DNA from 3 places in the Paenibacillus sp. S-12 genome. Region 2 is predicted to be linked to each of the others. Evidence: predicted binding sites of a transcription regulator. Region 2 holds the regulator's gene; each other region holds the start of a gene.
What was found. Region 2 encodes Rex, which represses fermentation and respiration genes when NADH is low (regulators of the CRP and FNR family bind a similar motif). Its sites were predicted from a motif close to TTGTGAAATATTTCACAA; they were not measured.

Region 1 (8,352 bases), on a different contig from region 2:
GAATATGCGCATCGTCCATCGACAAGCCATTCGCTTCCGATACGTCATTCCACATGGAGAACATGCCGCCCTTTACACGCGGATGTCCAAGCGGCAGCATCGTATTCTCCCATTTGTTCGGCTCCCATTCATCATACAGAAATTGTGAATTCAAATAGTTGCCGTAAAGGGTAGGCACGATGTACATGTATACATTCTGAGAGTTGATGACATCATAGCCGAGATCCACCGCCTGCTGCGGCGCGCCGTATGGCTCATACCAGATGCCCATCGTTGCCTCGTTGCTGATTGGCGTCGTTCCGTTATATTGCGTCAATCCACCCCACATGTGCGGATGCTTCCCCTTGCTGTTAATATGCTTCACGAGCGTATCCATGTACCATCGGAACCGCTCAATATCCGATCCCCAATATTCGTCCGTACCGATATGCACTTCCGGCCCAACGAAGGTCGGATCACTTCCATCCAAGTACTCATTGAATAAGTTCTTGATGAATTCAACTGTTTCCGGCTTAGAGATATCCAAGTGGGAGTCATCTCCAAGCGCCGAATTGTAGGTCGTGAATGCGCGAGAATGTCCTGGCGTGTCGATTTCCGGTACAATATTGATGCCGTAGTCCATGCCCAGGAGCTGCAAATCCTTGAATTCCTGCTTCGTATAATGGCCGCTGCCGCTTGCAAGCCCCGGATACGTCGCGCTTTCCAAGCGATAGGCTGCACGCGTGCCATCTGCGAACGGTTCACCAACATCATCATTCAAATGAATTTGGAACATATTCATCTTGTACCAGGACAACAGCTTCACATAATCCTGAAGGAAATCAATCGTGAAAAATTTGCGTGCTACGTCAATCATGAGTCCGCGCTTCTCATACTTTGGATAATCCCTTGCTTCCCCGCGCGGAATCGTATGATCCTCATGCTGCTTCATAATTTGCAGCGCCGTTCGTGTGCCGTAAAATGCCCCTGTTGCCGATGAAGAGGTAATCGATACGTACTCGGCTACCTTGAACACATTGCCCTCATTTCCGAGCAAAGACAAGGATGGGTCAATAGCCAAATAAATGTCGCCTGCTTGCGGCTGTCCTACTGCCACTTCTAGCGTATAGCCTGTCAAATCCAGCAGGTCATCGCGAGTAATCTCCGCCGCTTTGCGCAACTGTGATTCATCCTTCGGATTAACGACAATCCGCGAAGATGCAGTTAATGTATAATTTCCTGAATCCCCATACCATTCGCGCAGAGAAGGAATCACTTCCGGCTCAGCATTGCGATCCGGCGTCTGCTTATGCAAGCCCGGAACGATTACAGGTACACTACCTGACAGCAGCTTCCGATCTGGATTGTTCTGCTCCTCCACTTGGATAATCAAATTCACCTTGGCATCTACAAGCGGTGTATGGATGTTGCCATCGCGATCAATGACCGGAAGTCTGTCGCTGCCAAATACGCTCACATTGTATCCTTCGGGCACTCCTGCAGCGGTCCAGTCAAGCTTCGTCTGTCCGGCCCGTACGGTTAGCGCAGCCGTCACCTTATCAATGACCGATTGCAGATCAGACAATTGATACACCTCAAATTCATAGAAAGAATAGCCGTACAGTGTACCTTCAACAGGCGCGCGCTTGACGCCCTGGAACTTCACATAACGTGCTTCGCGGACAGGAAAATCAACGATTTCCACACCGCCCTTGCATGGAATAATGCCGTCATTTTCTTTCACATTCGTCCATGTCTTGGCATCATCCGATACAAAAATCTTGTATGTATCAGCCGGAGTTTGCCAACGGATAACCACTCGATCGAACGATTTCTTCTCACCTAAATCTACATAAAACCATTGTTCATCTTCTTTTGCTGAAGACCATCTTGTATTCCCTTTACCGTCTACAGCCAGCTCAGATCCTAAATAATCCACTTCATTGCCAGAGGAAAACGCCGGCTTATGCAGCGCTAGATTCGTTCCGCTAAATGTAGCAGTTGCGAGAAGGCGGGCGGCTTCCTCATTTGTATCCCCATTTGGATCTGGAATGATATTGCCATCCTTATCATAAACGACATCAGTTACACTGGGTGGAGTACCATCCGCCTTATCTGGTACGGATATAACAGGGCCATCCGTTTTATATTCCACTTTCACGCCATCCTGCTCATTTGATTGAGCAAGCGCCTTGGCAGGCTGAACTACTGTAAGTGCAGAAGTCAAGACAACCATCAAACTGAGCAGCATAGAAATCGCTTTCAAATAAATGGATCGTTTCATTATTTCCCTCCATCTCTTCTCGTTATCAAAAATGTATGTTCGCTTTTTCCTCATCCCTCCACTCAACTGCGCTCTGCTTCGTAAACGCTTACTTTAATCTTGCCTCTCCATCATATTACAAAAAAATGCAATCAGAAAGGGGAAACTTTCCAACTGCATCTCTTTTTTTGAATTTTTTCTCCAACATGTATCATTTCATACGCTGCCGGGATGCTTTTAACGCTTGGGCAAATCGCGCTATCCCTAAGTCAATTTCATCCTCATGCGGTCTTGCATACGTAAACCGGACATACCCGGCTTTTGAGCCGTAAACCGTTCCGGGATAATATAATACCCCTTGCTTTACGCTTTCTTCTAGCAATAATGTATCATGGAATGGGGGGTTCACTTTACACCATAAGTGCAGCCCTCCTTGCGGAAGCGAATACGCCACCTCCCCCGGAAGTTCGCGCTGCAAAGCATCGATAAGCAAATTCCGCTTCTTGAGAAGCTCCTGCCGCAGCCGCACCAAGTGCTGGTCAAAATAAGCTTCTGACAGCAAGCGTGCAGCGATTCGCTGTGGCAGCACACTCATCCCGAAGTCGATTTGCTGACGTTCAGCAGCAAGCCGAGTGATGACTGACTGCGGGGCAACCATCCAACCAATCCGCAGGCCAGAGGCTACAATTTTGGATAATGAACCAATGTAAATGACGGTATTATTCGTATCTAGCGATTTAAGTGTCGGCGGCGGATTGCCTGTAAAGGAGGTCAGGCTGAACGGATCATCCTCCACTATCGGAATGCCTAAGCTGCCGCAAATCTCAAGCAACTGTTCCCGTCTAGAAGGATCAAGCACACGGCCCGTTGGATTATGATAATTCGGATTCACAAATATCATCCGTATGTTGTGCTCCCGATACAAGGACAATATCCCATCCGGACATATCCCCTTCTCATCTACAGGCAGCCGAAACAAGCGCAAGCCAGCCGCGTGGAACATAGGCAGAGAATTATAGTAGGAAGGATCCTCAATCGCAATCGCATCCCCTGGCTGAAGCAAACGGTGGGTGATTAAATACAGCGATTGATGAGATCCTGACGTAACCAAAATCGATGATTCCGTCGTTCGAATGCCGCGGTAATGATGCAAAAAGGAGGACAAAACCTCCCGCAGCGGCATATAGCCCTGCGAATGGTCATAGCTCATATCCTCGTGCAGCGGATGCTCGCTCAAAAGCATCCGCATTTCTTCATTTGGCGACAAATCGGGGGACAGTTCCCCGCTGGCAAAGTCAATGCAGCTGATGCCCGAATCCAATGCGGAACGAATAATTTGTGAGTACAGCGGATCAGGCTGGACCACCTTGCATCCATCTAAATACTGATGCCAATCTGGCGTTTGCTGAGAACCCGTTCCCCACATCGACTTACTTACTCGGGTACCGCTGCCGACCATGCTTTCGATAATGCCTGCAGCACGCAGCTCCTCATAGGCTTGAACGACAGTGCTTCGGTTCACATGTATTTGCTCGGCAAATTTACGTTCCGATGGTAGGATGCTTCCCGGAGAAAATTCACCGTTATAAATGCTGCGCTCGATATATGCGGCAATCTGCTGATAAAGCGGTTGTTTGCTGGAGCGATCCGGTTTCCACATGGAAAATACACCTCTCGCTTTCGTAGTCTGTGATTTTTATCACATTTAACTAAGTATATCATTACCCTCACCGCTCCCCCATGGCTTGATTTCATCGAAACGTTGTCAACTCTGTGTCAGTCTCTTGAACATGGATGATCTCCCCCTGCTGAAATGGATGGCGACATCCCATCCACTCTGCTCTATGATAAGGCTGAACATGTGAATGTATCTAAATCAGCCCACTCATACCGCATAACAGCGCTATGAGTCAGAAAATCGCGATGCACCTTATTGCGATGCACCTACAGCACCTACATCATATTTAGATGAATTGCCAAACACATTCAAACCGATGACAACCATTGTAAGCACACAGAGCATCCCATAACGTGAAGTTATTCACATTGTTTATTTCAAGCACGCAACCCATCCTACACGAACGAACATCGCTTTTTGCCAATAGGAGGCCTCTATGGATCAAGTCATTCTCGCGCGAATTCAATTCGCTTCAACAACGCTATTCCACTACATCTTCGTCCCGATGACGATCGGACTGGCGTTTTTAATCGCTGTATTGGAGACGCTCTATGTCCTCAAGGGTAAGGAGATTTACAAGCAAGCTGCCTTATTCTGGAGCAAATTATTTCTGATTAACTTCGCAGTCGGCGTCGTCACCGGCATTTTGCAGGAGTTCCAGTTCGGGATGAACTGGTCCAATTATTCCCGTTTCGTCGGAGACGTGTTCGGGCCATCGCTTGCCATTGAAGGGCTGCTCGCCTTCTTTATGGAATCCACCTTCATTGGCTTGTGGGTGTTCGGCTGGGAGCGCTTATCGAAGCGCGTTCATCTCGCTTGCATTTGGATCGTCTCGATCGGCACCGTATTGTCCGCGTTCTGGATCTTGACGGCCAACTCATTCATGCATGCGCCAGTCGGATATGAATTCAAAAACGGCCGGGCAGAGATGAGCGACTTCTTTGCGCTTATTACGAATCCGCAATTATGGCTGCAATTTCCGCATACGCTATTCGCTGCATTCGCAACCGGCGCCTTCTTTATGACAGGCGTCAGTGCATGGAAGCTGCTGCGTGGACACAATCCAGACATGTTCCGCCGTTCGTTCCGTGTCTCGATTACCGTTGCCTTGATTTCATCCGTCCTCGTTGCCTACATTGGGCATGCACAGGCGCAGCATCTGCTCGCTTCTCAGCCGATGAAGATGGCAGCAGCCGAGGCGCTCTGGGATACAAGCGAGGATCCAGCACCGTTCACTCTATTTGCCAACATAGATACGGAAAAGAAAGAGAATTCGTTCGATATCCAAGTACCCTATATGCTCAGTCTGCTATCGTATAACAAGCTTAGCGGCAGCGTGGAAGGGATGAATCAAATTCAAGCGCGCTATGAACAGAAGTACGGACCAGGAAATTATATTCCATCGGTCAAAATGACGTTCTGGAGCTTCCGCATGATGGTCGTAGCAGGAGGGCTCATGTGCCTTGTCGGCATCCTCGGACTCCTATTTTCCCGCAAAAAGATGCTAGAGCAGCGCCCCTGGTTCTTGAAGCTGATGGTCGGCATGATCGCCTTTCCGTTCCTCGCCAATTCGGCGGGATGGCTTATGGCCGAGATGGGTCGTCAGCCGTGGGTTGTGTTCGGAGTCATGCGCACAGAGGACGCCATATCGCCGACCGTTACGGCGGAAGAGCTGCTCTTCTCACTCATTGCTTTTACGACCATTTATGCGGTACTGGCCATTATCGACGCTGTTCTATTCGTCAAGGTAATTCGTAAAGATGAGCAGATGGAAAAACCGGAGGAAGAAGATATGAAGAATTACGATCCATTTGATAAGGAGGAAGCACATGCTATCGCTAAATGAGTTATGGTTCATACTCGTTACCATCTTATTCGTCGGATTTTTCTTCCTTGAAGGATTTGACTTCGGGGTAGGCATGGTCGCTAGGTTCCTCGGGAAGACGGATCATGAGCGGCGCATCATCATCAACACAATCGGCCCGTATTGGGACGCAAACGAGGTATGGTTAATTACGGCTGGAGGAGCTATGTTCGCTGCCTTTCCAGAATGGTATGCCACGTTGTTCAGCGGCTTCTATATTCCATTCGTCGTGCTGCTGTTGGCGCTTATCGCGCGCGGAGTAGCATTCGAATTTCGAGGTAAGATGGATTATGGCGCTTGGAAAAAAGCGTGGGATGCCGCGATATTCATCGGGAGTCTGCTGCCTCCGTTCCTGTTCGGCGTCGTATTTGCCAATATGATTCGCGGTGTGCCGATTGACGGCAGCAAGGAAATGGTCGGGAGTGTGCTTGATCTGCTGAACGGATATTCCCTCGCTGGCGGTGTGGCCGTAGTCATGGTGTGCATCCTGCACGGGCTCGTCTTCATTACACTGCGAACCACTGGCGAGCTGCGGGAGCGGGCACGGAAGGCAGCACGCGATGTCAGCCCGGCAGTTGTCGTCCTCCTGCTGCTGTTCGCCATGATGACGTATGTCAGCACCGATATTTATACGGTGCATGGCAGCGTATGGATTATCCTGCCTCTGTTAGCTGGTTGCGCGTTGATTCTAGCCATGTTGCTCATTAGACGGGAACGGGATGGCTTGGCGTTCGCCATGACGGGTGCCGTTATCATTCTATCAGCCGTGAGCATGTTCATCGGATTGTTCCCGCGGGTTATGGTCAGCTCGATCAGCCCTCAGTTCCATCTGACGATTATGAACGCCGCTTCCGGCGCTTACTCGCTAAAGGTGATGACGTATATCTCGTTGACAATTCTGCCGTTTGTGCTTGGATATCAAATTTGGAGCTACTACGTCTTCCGCAAGCGGATCGATGATAAGGAACATCTGGAATATTAATAGGATTTTCGAATCAATACGCAAAATAATGAGTATTTCACCAATTAATATAGGCTTGCTATACTCGAACCGTTACCTGAAAAGGAGGGGTTAGAATGAATTCGCGAAAGCTTGGTACAAGCGGATTATCCGTAAGCGAGATTGCTTTGGGAAATTGGATTACTCACGGCGCGCAAGTGGACGATCAGACAGCGCATGCTTGTGTACATTAGCAAATCGACCTTATACTTGACGGGCTTATTGAACGCGATTCGGGTAAAACCGGCTAATCACGGATTATTCATTTGTAGCTGCTGGACTTATGTCTTCCATAGTCTCAAGAAAGGCGGACAAGGCCCCCTTATCCGTATCGGTTCTCCAAGCGGCAATAAGGGGAACCGACGGTACACTTTCTTCAAATGGCCGGAATCCAACACCACTGCGCTGGAATACGGCAACCGAAGAAGGTGCGATGGAAACGCCGAAATTCGCAGCCACCAAATTTACAATGGTATACATTTGAATCGCTTCCTGTACAACATTCGGATAAACGCCGTGTTGTGCGCAAAAGCCCATGATGAGATCGTGAAAAGGAACGCCAAGATGACGCGGAGGCAAGATGAACGGCTCCAATTTTAACGAGCTGACGGACAAAATCTGCTGACTAGCCAAGGGATGCTGTTCGGGAAGTATGGCAATAAGAGATTCACTGGTGAAGGTTCGATAATCAATAGGCTTTGCACACTCGATGGAGCGAAGAAATCCGATGTGAATAGTTCCATCGAGCAAAGCCTGCCCTTGCTGGGCAGAGGTCATCTCACGCAAAGTAAGCTGTATTTGTGGGAAATTCCCCCGAAATGCTTGTATAAGATCAATCATTAGTCCGCCCGCAGGCGTAAGACGAACTTGCCTGGTATTGCGTTCCAATCGTTTTACGCCAATTTCTTTTTCAAGAGCTTGAATTTGTTGGCTGAGGGGAGGCTGTGACATATTCAATTTTTCCGCTGCACGGTTAAAATGAAAGCTCTTCCGCTACAGCAATAAAGTAATGCAATTTGCGTATGTCCATTCCTGCGCCCCTTTTCCAAATGGTCTCCTTAGATGTGGAGGATTCCACTCTTACCTATTTACGCTCAAGCTTTGATTCCGTAACGTTCACGCAATGTATGGATGACGTTATGCACTTGCTCTGACTCTGGGAGCCACAATCCTGAAGCCGCTTGTTCGAGACAACGCTCTGACTGGCGTTCCTGCACTACTTTCTTCACAGCATCTATAAAGACTTGCGCCGCCCCTATCCCAACATTGCTGCCGAGCGAAGCCAGCTCTTCGAGACTGCCTGTCTTATCTTCCGTCACAACAGGATGATCCGCTTGCAACACGCCCAACGCAGCACGCTCATAGAAGGAGCGGACGAGCTCAGCGCTCACTTTGCCCGAACCTTCGCATATGACGAATGCCTGCACGACAAAGGCATGAGCTTGACGCCGCTGCGCAATGCCGCAAAATTTGATGCCGCCTATGCTGAGATCATAATCGCCAGGGCAGTATGCGCCATCGATTTCACCCTTGTCGACCGTATAGCCCGTGTTCCGCAGAGCAAGCTT
Region 2 (8,352 bases):
TAATGTTCTCTCTTTGATATATCATGAGTATATCATACATACTGCACTATCTCTGAATGTAAAGTGTACCATGATTGCCATCGAACTTGTTCCAGGAATAAAAAAGCGCTGCATCCTCCGTCTGATGTACATGTGTTCATGTACGCACAAACGAAGCAGCAGCGCTTCAAGATCATTCGTCGAATATGCTATTTATTAGGCAGCGTATAAATATCACCTGTAGGCGAACCGTTAGCAAATGTATAAAAATGATAGAAATAATGGACAACGCCTTGGTCATCTTTTCGTTTGACTAAAGCCTGCCATAAATATTGATCATCCTTATAAGCAGGAGTAATTCGGATCACATCTGCATCCGGGTACTGCGCTTCAATTCTCCCCTCAATCGTTTCCTTTGAGGTTACTTCTGCAGAAGTCATTAGGTTTACCTTATCCGGGAGCACCCAAATCATATGTTCCTGACCTTGCTCGTCAGTTCCCCGAACCGTATATACAACTTGATCCCAAACCCCCTTCTCCACTTCAGTCACACTTGCAAGCTTAACAGCCTCATTCGCCCGTTTCACAATTTCCGCTTCTTTTACTCGCTCATCCTTATTAATATATTGCACATACTGATAAGAGGCGAAGAACAATCCGACTAGAAACAAGAGAACGAGTACCGGTATCAGCCATTTCCAATGCGATCTCCGGCGTACGCGTCTTCTCTGCATGAACTCTCCTCCTGCCTATCTTGCAAGCAAGCTCTCAAAGCATTGCTGCGCCTCATGAAGGATTCGTTCCTCATCCATCGTCAGGCATTCGCCATTCTTCACAACCTGCTTTCCATCAACCCATACATGCTTGACATCCTTGGCAGATGCCGAGTATACAACATGGGATACCAAATCCGTATGAGGCATAAAGTGAGGCTGATCAATATCAACTGCAACAAAGTCAGCCTTCATTCCCACTTCAAGCGCGCCAATATCGTCAACACGAATTGTCTTCGCACCATAGATTGTTCCCATGCGCAGTGCCTCTGCTGCAGGAATAGCAGTCGGATCACCGGACACGCCTTTATGGATCAGGGCGGCGAGTCGAATTTCTTCAAACATATCAAGGTTATTGTTGCTTGCCGGTCCGTCGGTACCAAGTGATACTACAACACCTGCACGAAGCAGCTCAGTTACGCGAGCAACGCCGCTCGCCAGCTTCAAGTTGCTGCCTGGATTGTGAGACACCGCCACATTATATTTCGCAAGCGTTTCTATTTCCTCATCTGTCAGATGAACACCATGAGCGACGAAGGAAGGACGTGAGAAGAAGCCAAGCTTCTCGAGATGCGCTACCGGACGCATTCCATAATCCTTCACATTTTGCTCTACTTCAGCTTTCGTTTCTGACATATGAGTATGAAGCGGCAAATCTAAATCATGCGCAGCCTGAACAAAGCTCTCGATAAAGGATGGCGGGCAAGTATACGGCGCATGTGGCGCCAACAGTGTACGAATGCGGCCATTTGCCTTCCCGTTCCAATCCTTCGCGAACTGGATCGCTTCATTCAACTTCTCCCGCTGTACATCCTCCGGACACAAGCCAATCGCTCCGCGCATGAGTGATGCACGGATTCCAGATTGCTCACTTACCTTTGCCACTTCATCCATGTAATCATACATATCAACAAATGTTGTCGTACCGCCCTTCAACATTTCAACAACCGACAACGCCGTTCCCCAGTACACATCCGTAGCCGTAAACTTACCTTCCATCGGCCACATTTTCTCCTGCAGCCACGTTTGAAGCGCAAGGTCATCACCATATCCGCGCAGCAAAGACATCGCAGCATGTCCATGTGTATTCACAAGTCCTGGAATAAAGAACAATCCCTTGCCATCAATGATTTCTGCACCTTCAGATGTGTATTGCTCAGGCAAATCAGCTCCCAGATGAACGATGCGATCATTTTCCACGACCATGAATCCATGGAAGGAGGATTGTTTCGCAGTTGGAGACAAGTCGGCAAATATGCCGTTTTTAATAATGATTCGATGTGTCATTCGGCAGGTACTTCCTTTCCATTATCAGATAAATAATACGCCAAACTGAACAAGTCCGTCGTGAAGTCGGCTGTATGAACCCGAATATTCGGCGGCACTCTCAAGATGACAGGCGCGAAATTCAAAATGGCTTCTACCCCGGCCTCTACAAATTGATCCGCAACATGCTGTGCTTCCGTAGCCGGCACCGTAATGATTCCGATGCGAATTTGCTTTTCACGAACCGTAGGAATGAGATCAGACATGGGCTGAACTTTCAAATTGTTAATCTCAGTGTTAATTTTGGACTCCTGAGCATCGAACACAGCAACAATTTTCATATTATCTTTCAAGTATACGGTGTAGTTGCAAAGGGCGTGCCCTAATTTACCTGCGCCGACAAGTCCAACAGGTATTACCTGATCGAGTTTTAAAATATGCCGAATTTGTTGAATAAGATACGATACATCATACCCGATACCCTTGCGGCCGAAGTCGCCGAAGTATGCCAAGTCCTTTCGAATTTGGGCAGGATTCAAGTTCAGCTTCTGTCCCAAATCTTGAGATGAAACTGTGAGCACTTCACGCTGCTTCAATTCTAATAGGTGACGTAAATATACGGGTAAGCGCCGAACGACAGCTTCTGATATTTTTAGTGCTTTCATCCTAAAAAAGCTCCTCTCATCGCTCTCCAATACCTCTTTGATTATGGTCTAGCCACGTATCTATACGTGGTACAAGTTGTTCTGTTGCCATATGCTCCATTTTTGGACCAGGCAGCGAGTAAAGAAAGTGTTTGCCATAGCTTGTCTCAATAACCCGGGTGTCATAAATGATTACAATCCCTTTGTCCTGCGTTGTGCGCACGAGACGACCGAATCCCTGCTTGAACCGGATAACAGCCTGCGGTACAGAATATTTGCGGAACGGATTTTGATTCATCCGCTTCAAGCGATCGCATTTTGCTTCCACTAACGGGTGATTCGGCGGCTGGAAAGGAAGTCGTACAATCGCCAGACAGGTCAGCGCATCTCCCGGAATATCTACTCCTTCCCAAAAGCTGCTTGTCCCAAGAAGCACCGAGTTCGGCTGTTCTCGGAACCTTCGTGTCAGCTTGCTTCGATTGCCGCTGTCAATTCCTTGTCCCAGCACTTGAATGCCATGGAGGCTTAGCGCTTCCTTTAGCGGCTCATATACATCCCGCAGCATGCGATACGATGTGAATAATACAAGCATTCGTCCCTCTGTCACCTTAGCTACATCGGCCAGTGACTGCATCAGCGTCATATTAAACTTAGCGTCTGACGCCCCCTTTACGCTCGGAAAGTCACGCGGAATGACTACAAGCGCTTGTTCACGGTAGTTAAATGGTGACGGAAGGATGACAGTGTTCAAGCGCCCATCCCGTTCTGCATCCTTCAAGCCCAATTGTTCGGCCACGAACTGGAACGATTTATCGACAGACAATGTTGCTGATGTCAGAATGACACTCTTCTTCGGCTCAAAGAAATAACGCTTCAGTGCCTCACTCACATCAACAGGGACGGCATACATTTGCATCGATTTATGCTTATATTGGAGATTTCCTTCCATCCAATATACCGTATCCGCATCCTTGCCCTGCATAAACTCCCGGAATTCATCACGAAGTTGCCCAATGTCCTTGAACAGACCTGTCACGTCTGCCGTAACGCCTTGAACCTCGTCATCATCGTAATCCTTCCATTCGTTAACGAGCTTCTCCCCCGAACGGACAATGTCGCTTAAGCGGGTATGAATATCGCCTTCCAGTTCCGCAATAGAGCTCCAGGCTTCAGGACGATTACCTGACGGCAGCCTAAGCACAGCTTGGCCGCCCTCCGCTTGACCGGCTTCATTCATGGAAGGCAGCATCTGATAAAGTTGCTCATGCAAGCGATCCCACTGATCCTTGACATCGACGAGCTGTGTCAGCATCTTATCAATTCCTTCTGCCCAGACAAGCGCCTTTTCATTGCCTGACAAGCGAAGGCGCTGCTGCAGCAGCACAAGCGCCCCGTTTTTACTATCCTTGAACAACTGGGTCAACGGATGAATGAGTGAAAAATATTGCAAGTGAATGCCTAGGTGTTTGCCGGCCGTCTCTTCAAAGTGGTGTGCTTCGTCTACAACAAGCTGCTCGTAGGCAGGAAGCAAACGATGCTCTGCAATGACATCCGTAAATAATAACGAGTGGTTCGTGATGATAATGTCTGATAAATTCGCATCATTCTTCGCCCGATGGTAGAAGCACCGACGGAACCAAGGACATGCGCGATTCAAGCAAGAATCACTATCACTGGCAACGGTATCCCAGAAGTCAGCACCTTTATGAACGAAGTGCAGCTCTTCATCATCTCCATGTTCGGTCTCACTGAGCCACACCAGCATTTGGGCAGCTGTCAGACTATCATCGCGAGCATGTACATACTCCCTATTACCTATTTTATGTTCAAATTTTCTCAAACACAAATAGTGACTGCGGCCTTTTAATACCGATGCCTTAAACGGAACCGGAACAATCTTCTCCAAAAGCGGCAAATCACGTTGTCTGAGCTGTTCTTGTAAATTGATTGTGTGTGTGCTAACAATCACTTTGCTTTCTTGAGAAACACTCTGATATATGGCTGGAAGCAAGTATCCTAATGATTTTCCGGTTCCTGTACCCGCTTCGATAAGCAGGTGATGTTCTTGCTCGAAACATTCCATGACTTCATTGAACATCTGTTCCTGCGACTCGCGAGGTTCATAATTATCCAAGCGGTTGGCTAGATTCGTCTTCACCTGGTCAAGGAATTGGGCGAAAGTGACCCCCTTAAGCGGATTCACTGCTGACGAGTCACGCGGCGGTTCCGTCTCTGTCCAATCCGCCTGCTTCAATGTCAACTGCCGAAACGGATGGTACCCTTCTTCTTCCGTCCAATCGGACACCTCGCGCTCCTGAAGCTTCTCAGCCAGCAGCCACTTCAAGTCACGTTCCTCATGATCTCCGAATACATCGACTACACGCTGCAGCGTTAACAGTGGCAACTGGTCAATCGCTTCTAGACAGCGTATAAATATATCTGCTGTTGCTCTTGCATCACTGTCTGCTTGATGCGGTCGGTCATGAACAACACCCATTTCATGCGACACAGAACCAAGCTGAAAGGAAGGCAGTGAAGGGAACAAAATACGCAAAAGTTCAATCGTATCTAAAATACGACCTGTGAATGGCAAATACCCCGTCTGCTCCAACGCCCGGCACAGGAATTGATAATCAAAGGCCACATTGTGGCCAACCAATACAACATCCCCTAGCAAAGGAACAAGCCCAGTCATTGCATCATCAATATCGGGAGCGTCCTTCACATCTTCCTCGGTAATGCCTGTAAGCTGCGATATAAATTCCGGTATTGGGACGGTTGGTCGAACAAGCGTATGATATTCGCGTTCTATCTTCAAATCATGGCCAAGAATGACCAGACCGATTTGAATTATTTCATCGTTCGGCTGATTGCCGGTCGTTTCAAAATCCAAAACAGCAAATCTCATCTCAATAGCCTTTCCTCTCACAATTTCTGTTCTTAGCATAACAGATGTTCGGTCGTTTGGAAATGACTAGAGGGAAACATCTGTGCGTATTTTTTCCCACACAAATGTTCCCCTCCGATGTCATGACAATTGATTTCACATGCATGTTATTGGATATGCATCATGTGCTCGCCGCCTAATTCCAATTGCCCGCTTTTCGACTGGCATACCTTCAAATTCATAATGGGTTCAGGTAATGTTGGATCCAGTTCATGCGCTTTTTGGAACCATGCCTTGGCTTGCGCAAATTGATGCTGCTTCGCATGAATACAGCCTAGCGCATTGCACGCTATCGCCTTCATGCTGTTGTTGTCAGTTAAAGGAATAATAAGCTGAAAATGATGACCTGCTTCCTGACAATTTCCTAAATGCAGGTGTGACATCGCCAGATAAGCGCGCACTTCGATACTTTCCGGGTGAAGCTTTGCGGCCTGCTCCAAGAACGGAACCGCTTCCTTATACATCATAAGCAAGTAATACCCTTGGCCCCGTTGGTACGGATCCCCATAATCCGGTAAGGTTATTTTACTATCCTTTACTGGGCATGGCTGTGAGGGTACGGTGCTACCCTTGCCTGCCTTTGGTCTCAGCAGGGACAAGCGCTCCTCAAAGCGCAGCCACTCCTCTACAATATGATCACTCATGGAGCGAAGCAGCGACACTTGATGCTCGAGCTCTTGCTTTTGCTTTCCCTTAGCATGCGGGTATTTGGCAATCACTTCATCCAACAGTTCATTCATGGTCTCGAATACATGTTGCAGCACGATTCCATCCCACCTTCACGAGTGTTGCGTATCGTTGTCTTACCGGCTCAGGTTCATTGTTTGTCTCAGAGCTAATTTTCATTCGGTGCCCCAACGATTCCCGTGTACTGGCTTCCGTTGTCAAACGAAGCGAAGCAAACAATTACGTCCTCTAAAAAGCCACAGGTAATCCAGCCAACGTGAGCTATGCGTTTGAAGCTTAGCGAATCGTCGAATGCTCCTCAGTCAGGTTCATCACTTCAACAGGCTTGTTGCCTCCGTCTACAAACACAATATTAGGCTTGTATTGACGCGCTTCTTCATTTGTCATGGATGCGTAAGAAATAATAATAACATTGTCCCCAGGCTGTACAAGTCGAGCTGCTGCGCCATTTAAGCAAATAACGCCTGAATGCTTAGGTCCTGGAATCACATAAGTCTCTAAGCGTGCTCCATTATAATTGTTTACGATCTGAACTTTTTCATTCGGCCAAATATCAGCCAATTCCATTAAGTGTTCATCTATCGTAATGCTCCCAACATAGTTCAAATTCGCTTCCGTTACTGTCGCACGGTGAATTTTCGATTTCATCATCTCGCGCATCATGCGATAGCCCCCCTACTCTCCATGAGTTAACATGCGATTATCAATCAATCTTGTCCGTCCAAATTTAACGGCCAGTGCAATTAGAATATTGCCATCACGTTGCTCCAGCGGCATGTCCGGGGATACCGATTCAAGCTGCGGGAAGCTTAATATTTCCACGTAATCAATACTTGCGAGCGGCTGTTCTGCAATCATTTCCCTCATTTTCTGCTGAAGCTCTGGCGCAGTCAGCTTTGGGTTATTCTGCAGCCAACTGTCAACCTGACGAAGAGAACGTGACAGCACGAGTGCTTGTGACCGTTCTGCCTCTGACAAGTACACATTGCGCGAGCTCATTGCTAATCCGTCTTCCTCACGCACAATCGGGCAAGGAACAATTTCAACTGGGAAATTCAAATCCGCCACCATGCGCTGAATTACCGCTACTTGCTGTGCATCCTTCATCCCGAAGAAGGCTTTATTGGGCTGAACAAGATTGAACAGTTTGGTCACAACAGTTGTAACGCCGTCGAAATGTCCGGGACGCGTTGCTCCACAGAGCGGACCCGTAATATCATCAACATGCACTTTCGTCTTGGTAGGTGTTGGATACATCATGTCAGGCGTTGGCATAAATACAATATCTACACCATGCTGCTTGGCAACCGCAAGATCCCTTTCTTCGTCGCGAGGATATTTCTCATAGTCCTCATTTGGACCGAATTGAATCGGATTGACAAAAATACTAAGCACTACAACATCGGACTGATTGCGAGCTTGGCTTAACAAGCTTGCATGTCCATCATGTAAATATCCCATTGTTGGAACGAAGCCTATGGCCGGATCTCCGTCCGGACGTCTATGTTCAAGCTTGGCGCGACGCAGAGCGTCTCTAAGCTCTTGTATGGAATGAACTGTGATCATGGTGTCTGCACCTTCCCGCTCCCGTATAGCTGCCCTGTTAATTCGTCATCTGCGGCAAAAACGTGCTCCTGAGCAGGGAATGCGCGCTGCTTCACCTCTTCTACATAAGAAGAGAACGCCTCTCGGATGGTCGTACCGATGTCCGCATATGTTTTTACAAAACGTTTTGGACGGTAGTCAGCATCATAACGCACGATATCATGGAATACGAGCACTTGTCCGTCACATTTGGCTCCAGCACCAATTCCGATTGTCGGAATGTCGAGACGTTCCGAGATATAAGCTGCAACTTCATCCGTCACAAGCTCCAGTACGACTCCAAATGCTCCTGCCTGCTGTAGGGCTAACGCGTCGTCCAACAATCTCTGCGCATCATCCATAGTCTTGCCTTGAATACGATAACCCCCAATTTGATGCACAGATTGCGGAGTAAGACCGATATGACCCAGTACAGGTACGCCAGCCTTCACACATGCCTCTACCATAGGAG
Region 3 (8,352 bases), on a different contig from region 2:
TTCGCATAGTCCCACTTCAGCGCCTGCGCCAAATGGCCAAGCGTCTGAATGCAAGCGACTACCTCAATACCGAACATGGCGGCATATTGATCAATTTCATACAGCTCCTCAGTTGAGTAGCGTCCGCGCATGTATCCGAAATACGGACGTCCTGGAACTTCATACGTGTCTTCGGTATATAGCATTGCGCCATTCAAGCCCATCAGCGCCATTGAGCGCAGCGTTTGCTTCATCATATGCACATTCGGAACCGCATTCCGAGATGCATCGATCATCGTTCCGTTATACGTAAATTGCGGGTGCTCCGTAATATCGAACGGCTGTCCTTTGCGAAGCTGCTCGACGAACAGGCCAAGCGCACGGAAGAAATGAATGTCCGCCTCATAGCGAATCACCCCTTTTGTTCCATCCCATGCGGCACGAAGCGGCCCTTCCTCTTGCTCCACTCGTACGAGAGTACCTTCTGTACCTGCTTCCATATTTAATAACGACTGCAATTCTTGGATCCCTGGCAATAGTTGCTCGACACTGCCTATAAACTGTAACTTCACAGCAGATCCCTCCCCACGTGTTGTTGGATGCGCTTACAGATACGACATGATATCGCTATCTTCTCTTCTATATATGGCGCACACTAGTCACCCGTAGTTTACCACATCTATCTGTAATGGAGGTGACAAGCCCGTGAATTTATATAAAGAGCAGCATACCTGCGTTTTCGGCAAACAAAAAAGACCGAGCCTAATCATGACTCGATCTTGCCTACCTTTACATACCAATGTTCTGCGCTGCTGCCTCAGTTAGTGAACAGGCGAGCTCGCCGCTCCCGAAGGCATCGCGTTGCTTTCAGCACCTGCATCCTTCGAATGCAGATGCTCGGAAGCCCCATTCGTTACCTTCTGGTTGTTCACATGCTGCGAACGCAAGTACACCATATAGTAAGCACCTGCTACAAAGACAACCCCTCCGGCCAAGTTGCCCAGCCAGACAGGAATGAAGTTCGACATATATTGCCCCCAGCTGAAATGCCCCTCAAAAATGGCTGCTGGAATGACAAACATATTGGCAACAACGTGTTGGAACCCGATGGCTACAAAAGCCATCGTCGGGAACCAAATGCCCATAATTTTTCCGCTGAAGCTCTTCGCCCCATAAGCCAACCATACCGCCAGTGCAACAAGCCAGTTGCAGCCAATCCCGCTGACAAAAGCCTGAATAAAGCTTTCATCCAGCTTATGAGCCGCTACATCAACTGTCTTCTGCAAATATGGGCCAGAACTCGTAAGCCCCACTACATGACCGAAGAAATACGCTACAAACAAAGCCCCCAAGAAATTAGCAAACGTAATCACCACGATATTTCGGATGGCCTCTCCGGTCGTTATGCAGCCTTTCATTCGAGCGAGCGGTACGGCCATCATATTCCCGGTCAACAGCTCTCCGCCAGCTAATAAGACAAGGATCAACCCTACGGGGAACAACGCTGCTCCAATCAAGCTATTAATACTTCCCCATTCCGCGGGCGCGGCTGCCGTCACCCGTATATATAAGAGATAACCGAGCGCAATAAATGCCCCGGCAAGAAAACCTAAGATCAGCATGGCAGACAAAGGATTTCTCGCTTTGATCGTTCCGGTTTCCACTGTTGCTTCCGCAATTTGCTGCGGCTTCAAATAACCTGACATCGACATAACCTCCTGCTTGTGCATATTCCGATGCAAGCCTGATCATCCCAAGGCCTGCTTTCCATTCGCACCTACCCAGATGCGATTCACCCCGGTTGGAATGTCAACTGAACAGGTTGCAAATTCATTGTAACGAAGCCCTCACCATGATGTTGTGCATTTTATCACAAAGTATATTTCAAATATTGACCATTTTGCGTATACAAGGAAATAGGTGCACAGCATACAAAAAAAGCCAGCAAGTCAAGGTCTCGACTCACTGGCCCTCCCCTATGAATTGGCTTGAGTGGCATCGTGCATTTACGCGCCGCGTTTGGCAACGATGCTGCGTGCAATGTGTACACCTGCGGCACCTGCCTGTGCGAGTCCGCGCGTAATGCCAGCGCCGTCTCCGCCGCAGTATAAGCCTTCAATTTCCGACTCCAATGTCGTATCCAGCTTTGGACGAGCGGAGTAGAATTTCGCCTCAACTCCATAAAATAACGTGTGCTCAGAAGCGATGCCCGGCGTTACGCGATCAAGCGCTTCAACCATTTCAATGAGACTCTTCATCGTATTGTATGGAAGTACAAGACCCAAATCCCCAGCAACGGCCTCTTTCAAGGTAGGCTCCAGGAATCCTTCTTGGATGCGCTTTTCTGTTGAGCGGCGTCCACGAATGATGTCCCCGTACTTCTGGACGATAATGCCGCCTCCGGACAAATCGTTCGCGCGCTTACAGATTTCACGAGCGTACTCATTCGGCTTATCGAACGGCTCCGTAAACTTATGCGATACAAGCAGCGCAAAATTCGTGTTTGCAGAGCCCAGCTTCGGATCCTTGAAGGAGTGCCCGTTCGCGCACATGATGCCACTGTGGTTCTCCACCACGACATGGCCAGACGGATTGCTGCAGAAGGTACGCACCTGTGTGCCAACAGACGTATTGAACACGAATTTCCCTTCATACAGGTGTTCATTGATTTCGCGCATAACGATATCGGAGGTCTCTACCCGCACCCCAACATCGACTTGGTTGTTGTACATTTTCAAGCGGCGCTTTTTCAATATTTCCGTCAACCATGCTGAGCCGTCACGTCCCGGCACGATTACCACTTGATCAGCTTCATGCTTCTCACCGCTCTTTAGCTCAATCCCCTTCACAATATAGCGCCCATCCTGCTTCTCTGAAATCAGATCCGCGACTTCTGTTTTGTAGGCCATTTCGACGCGAGGCTTCAAATATTCATAAATGGATTTTAAAATCTCCAGGTTCTGTTCCGTTCCCAAATGACGCACCTGTGCGCGCAGTAGCTTCAAGCCAGCAGAATAGCCCAGCTGTTCAATACGACGTACCGTTTCTGTTGTTGGATCGGTAATATCCGTTGTAGCTCCATGCTCCAGGTTGATTGCATCTACATATTTGATCAAGTCCAGTACTTGTGAAGCCGGCAAATAATCAGTCAGCCAGCCGCCAAATTCTGTCGTTACGTTAAATTTACCATCACTGTATGCCCCTGCTCCACCGAAGCCGTTTGTAATCGAACAAGCTGGGAGACAGCCGGCAAAATCCTTCTTTCCTGCCGCTGGAGGACACTTTTGGATTTTCTCCTCCAAAATCGGACAGTTGCGGCGATAAATATCATGTCCCTTATCTACGAGCAATACTTTCAGATGTGGAGCCTTCAAAGATAATTCATAACAAGTGAAAATACCAGCCGGACCTGCTCCTACAACAATTACATCATATTTACTCATTGTTTCCTCCTCGATGCTCACGATGTTTCGGTCTATTTATCTCTTATCCGATGAGCCTGCACCTATTTGGGCAAAAAAAATATCCTGTTACGTGCAGGTATACCAAAGCATACCTATCGTAGTCAGGAATTTACGGCTCCTGGTAGAGACCCCTAGACCTTATCTCTGGGATATACGAACAGGATAAACAAAATAATGGCCAATCAATCCTTGCTCTCCACTTTCCGCGGGAGCAACCTTATTGTATCTAAATTTAACGAACAAGTCAACAACACTCACGCCCATTGTTCGTTAATTATTTTTAATCCCACATCATAATTTACTAATCACGATTATAAATAGAGCAAATTCCGAACATTATTATTTTGTCCACTTGCTTCATTATTCCCTGCTGCATTCAAAACTGCCCCCCCTTCACAGTCAGCATCTACCCAAAATGAGGTTATCGATATATGATTTACCTATGATATAACTCACAACAAAGATTGGCATGCATACGATTGGAGGCACGCGTATGAACGCGCTTGAACCCCCCGCTGGGGATGGACTGATTATTGACAAACTATCGATGACAAAAGGCAACTCCACACTTTTAGATGCGCTGAGCGTACAAATAAATCCGGGACAGTGCATTGCGGTGCAAAGCAACCATATCACCGGACAGTTGATTATTGATTTACTAATAAATAGAGCCAAGCCCTCGGCTGGAAGCGTGACATGGCGCGGCATTCCATTTTCCTTCGCTTCTCTCGCCACTAAAATCGGCTTGATTCGGCAGAGTGAAGCCTTATATGAACGATTAACACCGAAGGAAGCCTTGACCTTCTTTATGAAAATGTATGGGGCCTACCATAAAGACCGCTTGGAACAGCTCTTGAAGCTAACCGGCTTGTATGAGCGCATGAATACGCCGCTAGGCAAATGCTCATTGCCCGAACAGCGCCGATTCCACCTAGCACGAGCCGCAGCTCATCGTCCAGAGTTGATTATCATCGAGGATCCTGAATTCCATATGGACTTGGAAAGCAGCTACCTGCTCCGTCAATGGATTAACACGATGTGCGAGGAGGGCGTTTCCATCTTCATGACTGTGCCTTCCTTGGAGAGTGCGCTCACAATGACCAATCATGTTGTACGCTTAACGCCTGTCGGCTTTAAGCCAGTCATCATTGAGGACGAGCCTGTAAATCAAATATCCGAGGTTGAGGCCCTTAACGTAGATGAACAAGCCAACCTCGCCCAGCAGTCAGGCTTGGAAGAAATAGCTCAGGAAGGCCACAAGAGTACAGCCGCAGTTTTAGACACATCAGATACTGAGCTAAGCGAAGAAGATGCCGAACTTGTACATAAAGAGGACGCTCCTAATGCGAAGCCTGAGGAAAAGGAAGACGAGCTTGATTCGGCAGCAGTAGGCAAACGCTTCGTCCCGCAAATTAGCTTTGACAAAATTCCAGCACGTATTGAAGACAAAATCGTGCTTATTGATCCGCTTGAATTGAATTATATCGAAAGCCAAGATGGCGCTTCCCAGCTTCATATGCATTCCGGTTCGCTGCCCTGCACGATGACGCTGACAGAATTGGAGCGCAAGCTCAAGGCATTCGGATTTTTCCGCTGCCATCGCTCCTACTTGGTCAATTTGCAGCGTGTCCGTGAAGTCATTATTTGGTCCCGCAACAGCTACAGCCTCGTGCTTGATGATGAGAATAAGAGCAAGGTGCCGCTCTCCAAGAATAAATACGAAGAAATGAAGGCTATTATGGGAATCGGATAGGATGACCGCTCCATTTAGCCGCAACGTCGTATCAAATCAGCTCTAATCGGTTCCATCCTCCCTGCGAAACGCTCCATTCAACCACTGGAGTGCGCTATTCGCGGGGTTTTTGAGGTGCCGATCACCCTTTCACAGTACGATAAGGATGTCGACAGGGACGGCAGCGCAGCAATGAGCTGCACCGACCGCAAATGAGCAACAGCGGGCACTGACATTCGAATCGTACACAATATCATTTAGATAAAGCGAGGGTGACTCATGGAACCAATTATTGAAGTAAGAGCAATGACCAAGACATTCGGCAACAAGCAAGCCATAAAGCCAATCGATTTTACGATTCAGCGCGGCGAAATTTTTGGATTTCTCGGCCCAAGCGGCTCAGGTAAAACTACGACCGTGAAGATACTTACAGGCCAGCTCCTTCCAACGGCTGGAACAGCCCGCGTATTCGATGTAGACATCGCGAAAATGAAGGATTCAGAACGCCAGCAGCATCTGTCCCGCATCGGCATATTAACGGATAATAGCACCTTGTACGAGCGGCTTACCATTGAGGATAATCTTGTGTTTTTCTGCAAGCTGTATCATGTGCCGACGAGCCGAGTACAGGAAGCACTAGAACAGGTCAACTTAACAAGCGAGCGTAAAACGACAGTGAAGCATTTATCCAAAGGGATGAAGCAGCGAGTAACACTGGCTCGCGCCTTGCTTCATAAGCCAGATATTTTATTCCTGGATGAACCGACATCCGCACTCGATCCGACGAATACGAAACGAATACATGAAGCCTTGCGGGAGTTGAACCGCATGGGAACAACCATCTTCTTGACGACGCATGATATGGAGGAAGCGGAATCACTGTGTGATCGCATCGCCTTTCTTCATCAGGGATGCATCGCTGCTATGGATACACCGCAGCGGCTGCGGCTGGCCCACATGGATCATGCCATTACGGTGGTCACGACTGATGGAACACATACCGTTGAACGCAATGAGGCTGGAGCAAATCGTATTCACGATTGGATGACATCCGGCAAGCTTATATCGATACATTCAAATGAACCAACATTAAGCGATATTTTCATTAAAGTGACCGGAGGCGTATTACAATGACATTTTCTATAAATCGAGTAACTGCCATGATTCAGAAGGAATGGAAAGAAGCTATGAGGAATCAAATGCTGTTAATTACAGCAGCTTTGCCGCTTATTTTCGCCTTCATGTTCAGCAATGGGACCATCGATGATGGCGCTACTATTCTGATGATGCCAATCAACATGGCATTGCTGATTACTTGTTTATTTGCCCAATCGATGATGGTGGCAGAAGAGAAGGAGAAGCATACGCTGCGCGTACTGATGTTGTCCCCTGCCAAGCCGATCGAGGTACTGTTGGGTAAGAGCGCAATCTCCGTATTCCTGACATTATGTGCGCTGATCGCAACTTTTCTGATTGCAAAAACGCCAGGACTTCCGCTTATTGGCCTTGCTATGCTGATTGTGCCAAGTCTTATCATGTATGTAGCATTCGGTACGCTAACTGGCTTATTGTCCCGTACGACGATGGAAACTTCCTTCGTTGGCATGCCGCTTATGATTGTCTTCCTTATGGGGCCTGCATTCAGCAATGTCTTCAACAGCAGTGTGGTAGACACGATCGTGGCATACCTACCAACATCTCAATTGTCGGAAGCTGCTCAGAAGCTGTGGGACGGTCAAGGGTTATTTTCCATTTCAATCCACGTAGGCATTATCACCATCTGGATGGCCGCCTCAATTATCATTACACTGATTGTATATCGCAGCAAACGTTACGACGCATAATGAGTTTGTCCGACAGGAAATACATTATTTCCCGAGAAATATACAGCGGCTTTCTATTATCTGCAACACGAACAGCACAGCTCCATGAGCGGAAATCCTCAGGACTGTGCTGTTTTGTGAGTGATAAGTTATTGCTTGGAGCTCTCCTCTGTAGAGTGATCCTCCTGCTTGCGTTCAAATAAATCGCTAAAGCCCCATTTGCTCTTTTCAGCAATCGGTTCATCAATGCCAAAATGCCTTACGGCTCTCACACACGGCTCAGACAACAGCTTTTCCAGCAGCTTATCGATATGCCAGGTCCGGCATTTTAAGCTTACCTGCAGCAGCACACAACAATGGATATCCATGTCACTTGAATCCTCCGGCGATAAGGGGCCTGTTGTACTTGCTTCTTCCCCTTGTTCCACAGGCTCAATAGAAATGTCTGAAATAGCAATATTCTGTTCCTTCAGAATGAATAGTACCTTTCCGATATGGCGCGGCCCATCCGCAATAACAAGTGCAAGCTTCCTTACAGAAGCAGACTTTGAGAAGGGTGAGAATTTTTTCTCCAACTTGTTGAGCATGAACAAGCTGAAAAATGCCGTAAATGCGGTCAAAAGCGCACCATAATAGAAGCCTGCTCCAACCGCCAAGCCGATTGCGGCAACTACCCATAAGGAGGCGGCAGTCGTCAGGCCTGATACCGTCATGCCTGTACGTAATATCGTACCCGCGCCAAGAAATCCGATTCCGCTAATGACTTGAGCCGCCAGCCGGGCCGGATCCATGCGTACATTCGTTTCATAAATAAAGTCTGAAAATCCATAGCTCGACAGCATCATAATGAGCGCAGATCCTAGACAAACGAGAATATGCGTGCGAAATCCGGCTGCGTGCTCCCCGAATTCGCGCTCCAGACCAATTGCACCGCCCAGTACAACGGCAATAATGACGCGAAATGTAAGCTCCAGCATGCTGATTTGCCATACTTCAGGATGAACGCCTAATTCCATATCTCGATCAGCCTCGTTCACAGATGCCCTGTTCCATCCACTTATCCAGTATTGGAGTAAGAGTACGGGCACATCTTATTTTATTGTAAGCGCTTCCCAAATGAGTTCTGCTAAATCCTCTCTCCCCCGCACTTATATCTGGATGCAGCTTCTCAAGCAATATCCCGTTGTACATTATTGTCTCTCAACTAAACCTTAAGAGCTCCTGAGCCATTATACGCAAGGCGGGAAAATCGAGTATATAATCTGGATTATATGCGCTTGTCACCAAAATAGAACGACTCGTTTTTTATCCTTTCATATCGATAACACTTGAAGCTATTGAAGCGGCTCATACA

Region 1: NO352_RS16065 (cytochrome ubiquinol oxidase subunit I) is a predicted target of Rex. The motif match lies at 4,272-4,289, and genes of this name have one in related genera.
Region 3: NO352_RS20560 (formate/nitrite transporter family protein) is a predicted target of Rex. The motif match lies at 1,838-1,855, and genes of this name have one in related genera.

Annotation. Positions count from the first base shown of each region.
Region 1 is NZ_JASIUF010000016.1:139,565-147,916, forward strand. It holds gene NO352_RS16055 (discoidin domain-containing protein) at 1-2,263, opposite strand, end outside; gene pdxR (MocR-like pyridoxine biosynthesis transcription factor PdxR) at 2,454-3,902, opposite strand; gene NO352_RS16065 (cytochrome ubiquinol oxidase subunit I) at 4,357-5,766, shown strand; gene cydB (cytochrome d ubiquinol oxidase subunit II) at 5,750-6,766, shown strand; gene NO352_RS16075 (LysR family transcriptional regulator) at 7,043-7,735, opposite strand; gene NO352_RS16080 (lipoate--protein ligase family protein) at 7,879-8,352, opposite strand, start outside.
Region 2 is NZ_JASIUF010000012.1:301,969-310,320, forward strand. It holds gene NO352_RS12415 (cell wall elongation regulator TseB-like domain-containing protein) at 189-713, opposite strand; gene NO352_RS12420 (amidohydrolase) at 729-2,039, opposite strand; gene NO352_RS12425 (redox-sensing transcriptional repressor Rex) at 2,036-2,683, opposite strand; gene dinG (ATP-dependent DNA helicase DinG) at 2,700-5,570, opposite strand; gene NO352_RS12435 (tetratricopeptide repeat protein) at 5,717-6,373, opposite strand; gene panD (aspartate 1-decarboxylase) at 6,573-6,959, opposite strand; gene panC (pantoate--beta-alanine ligase) at 6,972-7,862, opposite strand; gene panB (3-methyl-2-oxobutanoate hydroxymethyltransferase) at 7,859-8,352, opposite strand, start outside.
Region 3 is NZ_JASIUF010000022.1:122,551-130,902, forward strand. It holds gene NO352_RS20555 (beta-N-acetylhexosaminidase) at 1-551, opposite strand, end outside; gene NO352_RS20560 (formate/nitrite transporter family protein) at 801-1,685, opposite strand; gene NO352_RS20565 (NAD(P)/FAD-dependent oxidoreductase) at 1,986-3,422, opposite strand; purine riboswitch at 3,522-3,620, opposite strand; gene NO352_RS20570 (LytTR family transcriptional regulator DNA-binding domain-containing protein) at 3,937-5,196, shown strand; gene NO352_RS20575 (ABC transporter ATP-binding protein) at 5,455-6,309, shown strand; gene NO352_RS20580 (ABC transporter permease) at 6,306-7,019, shown strand; gene NO352_RS20585 (MgtC/SapB family protein) at 7,148-8,014, opposite strand.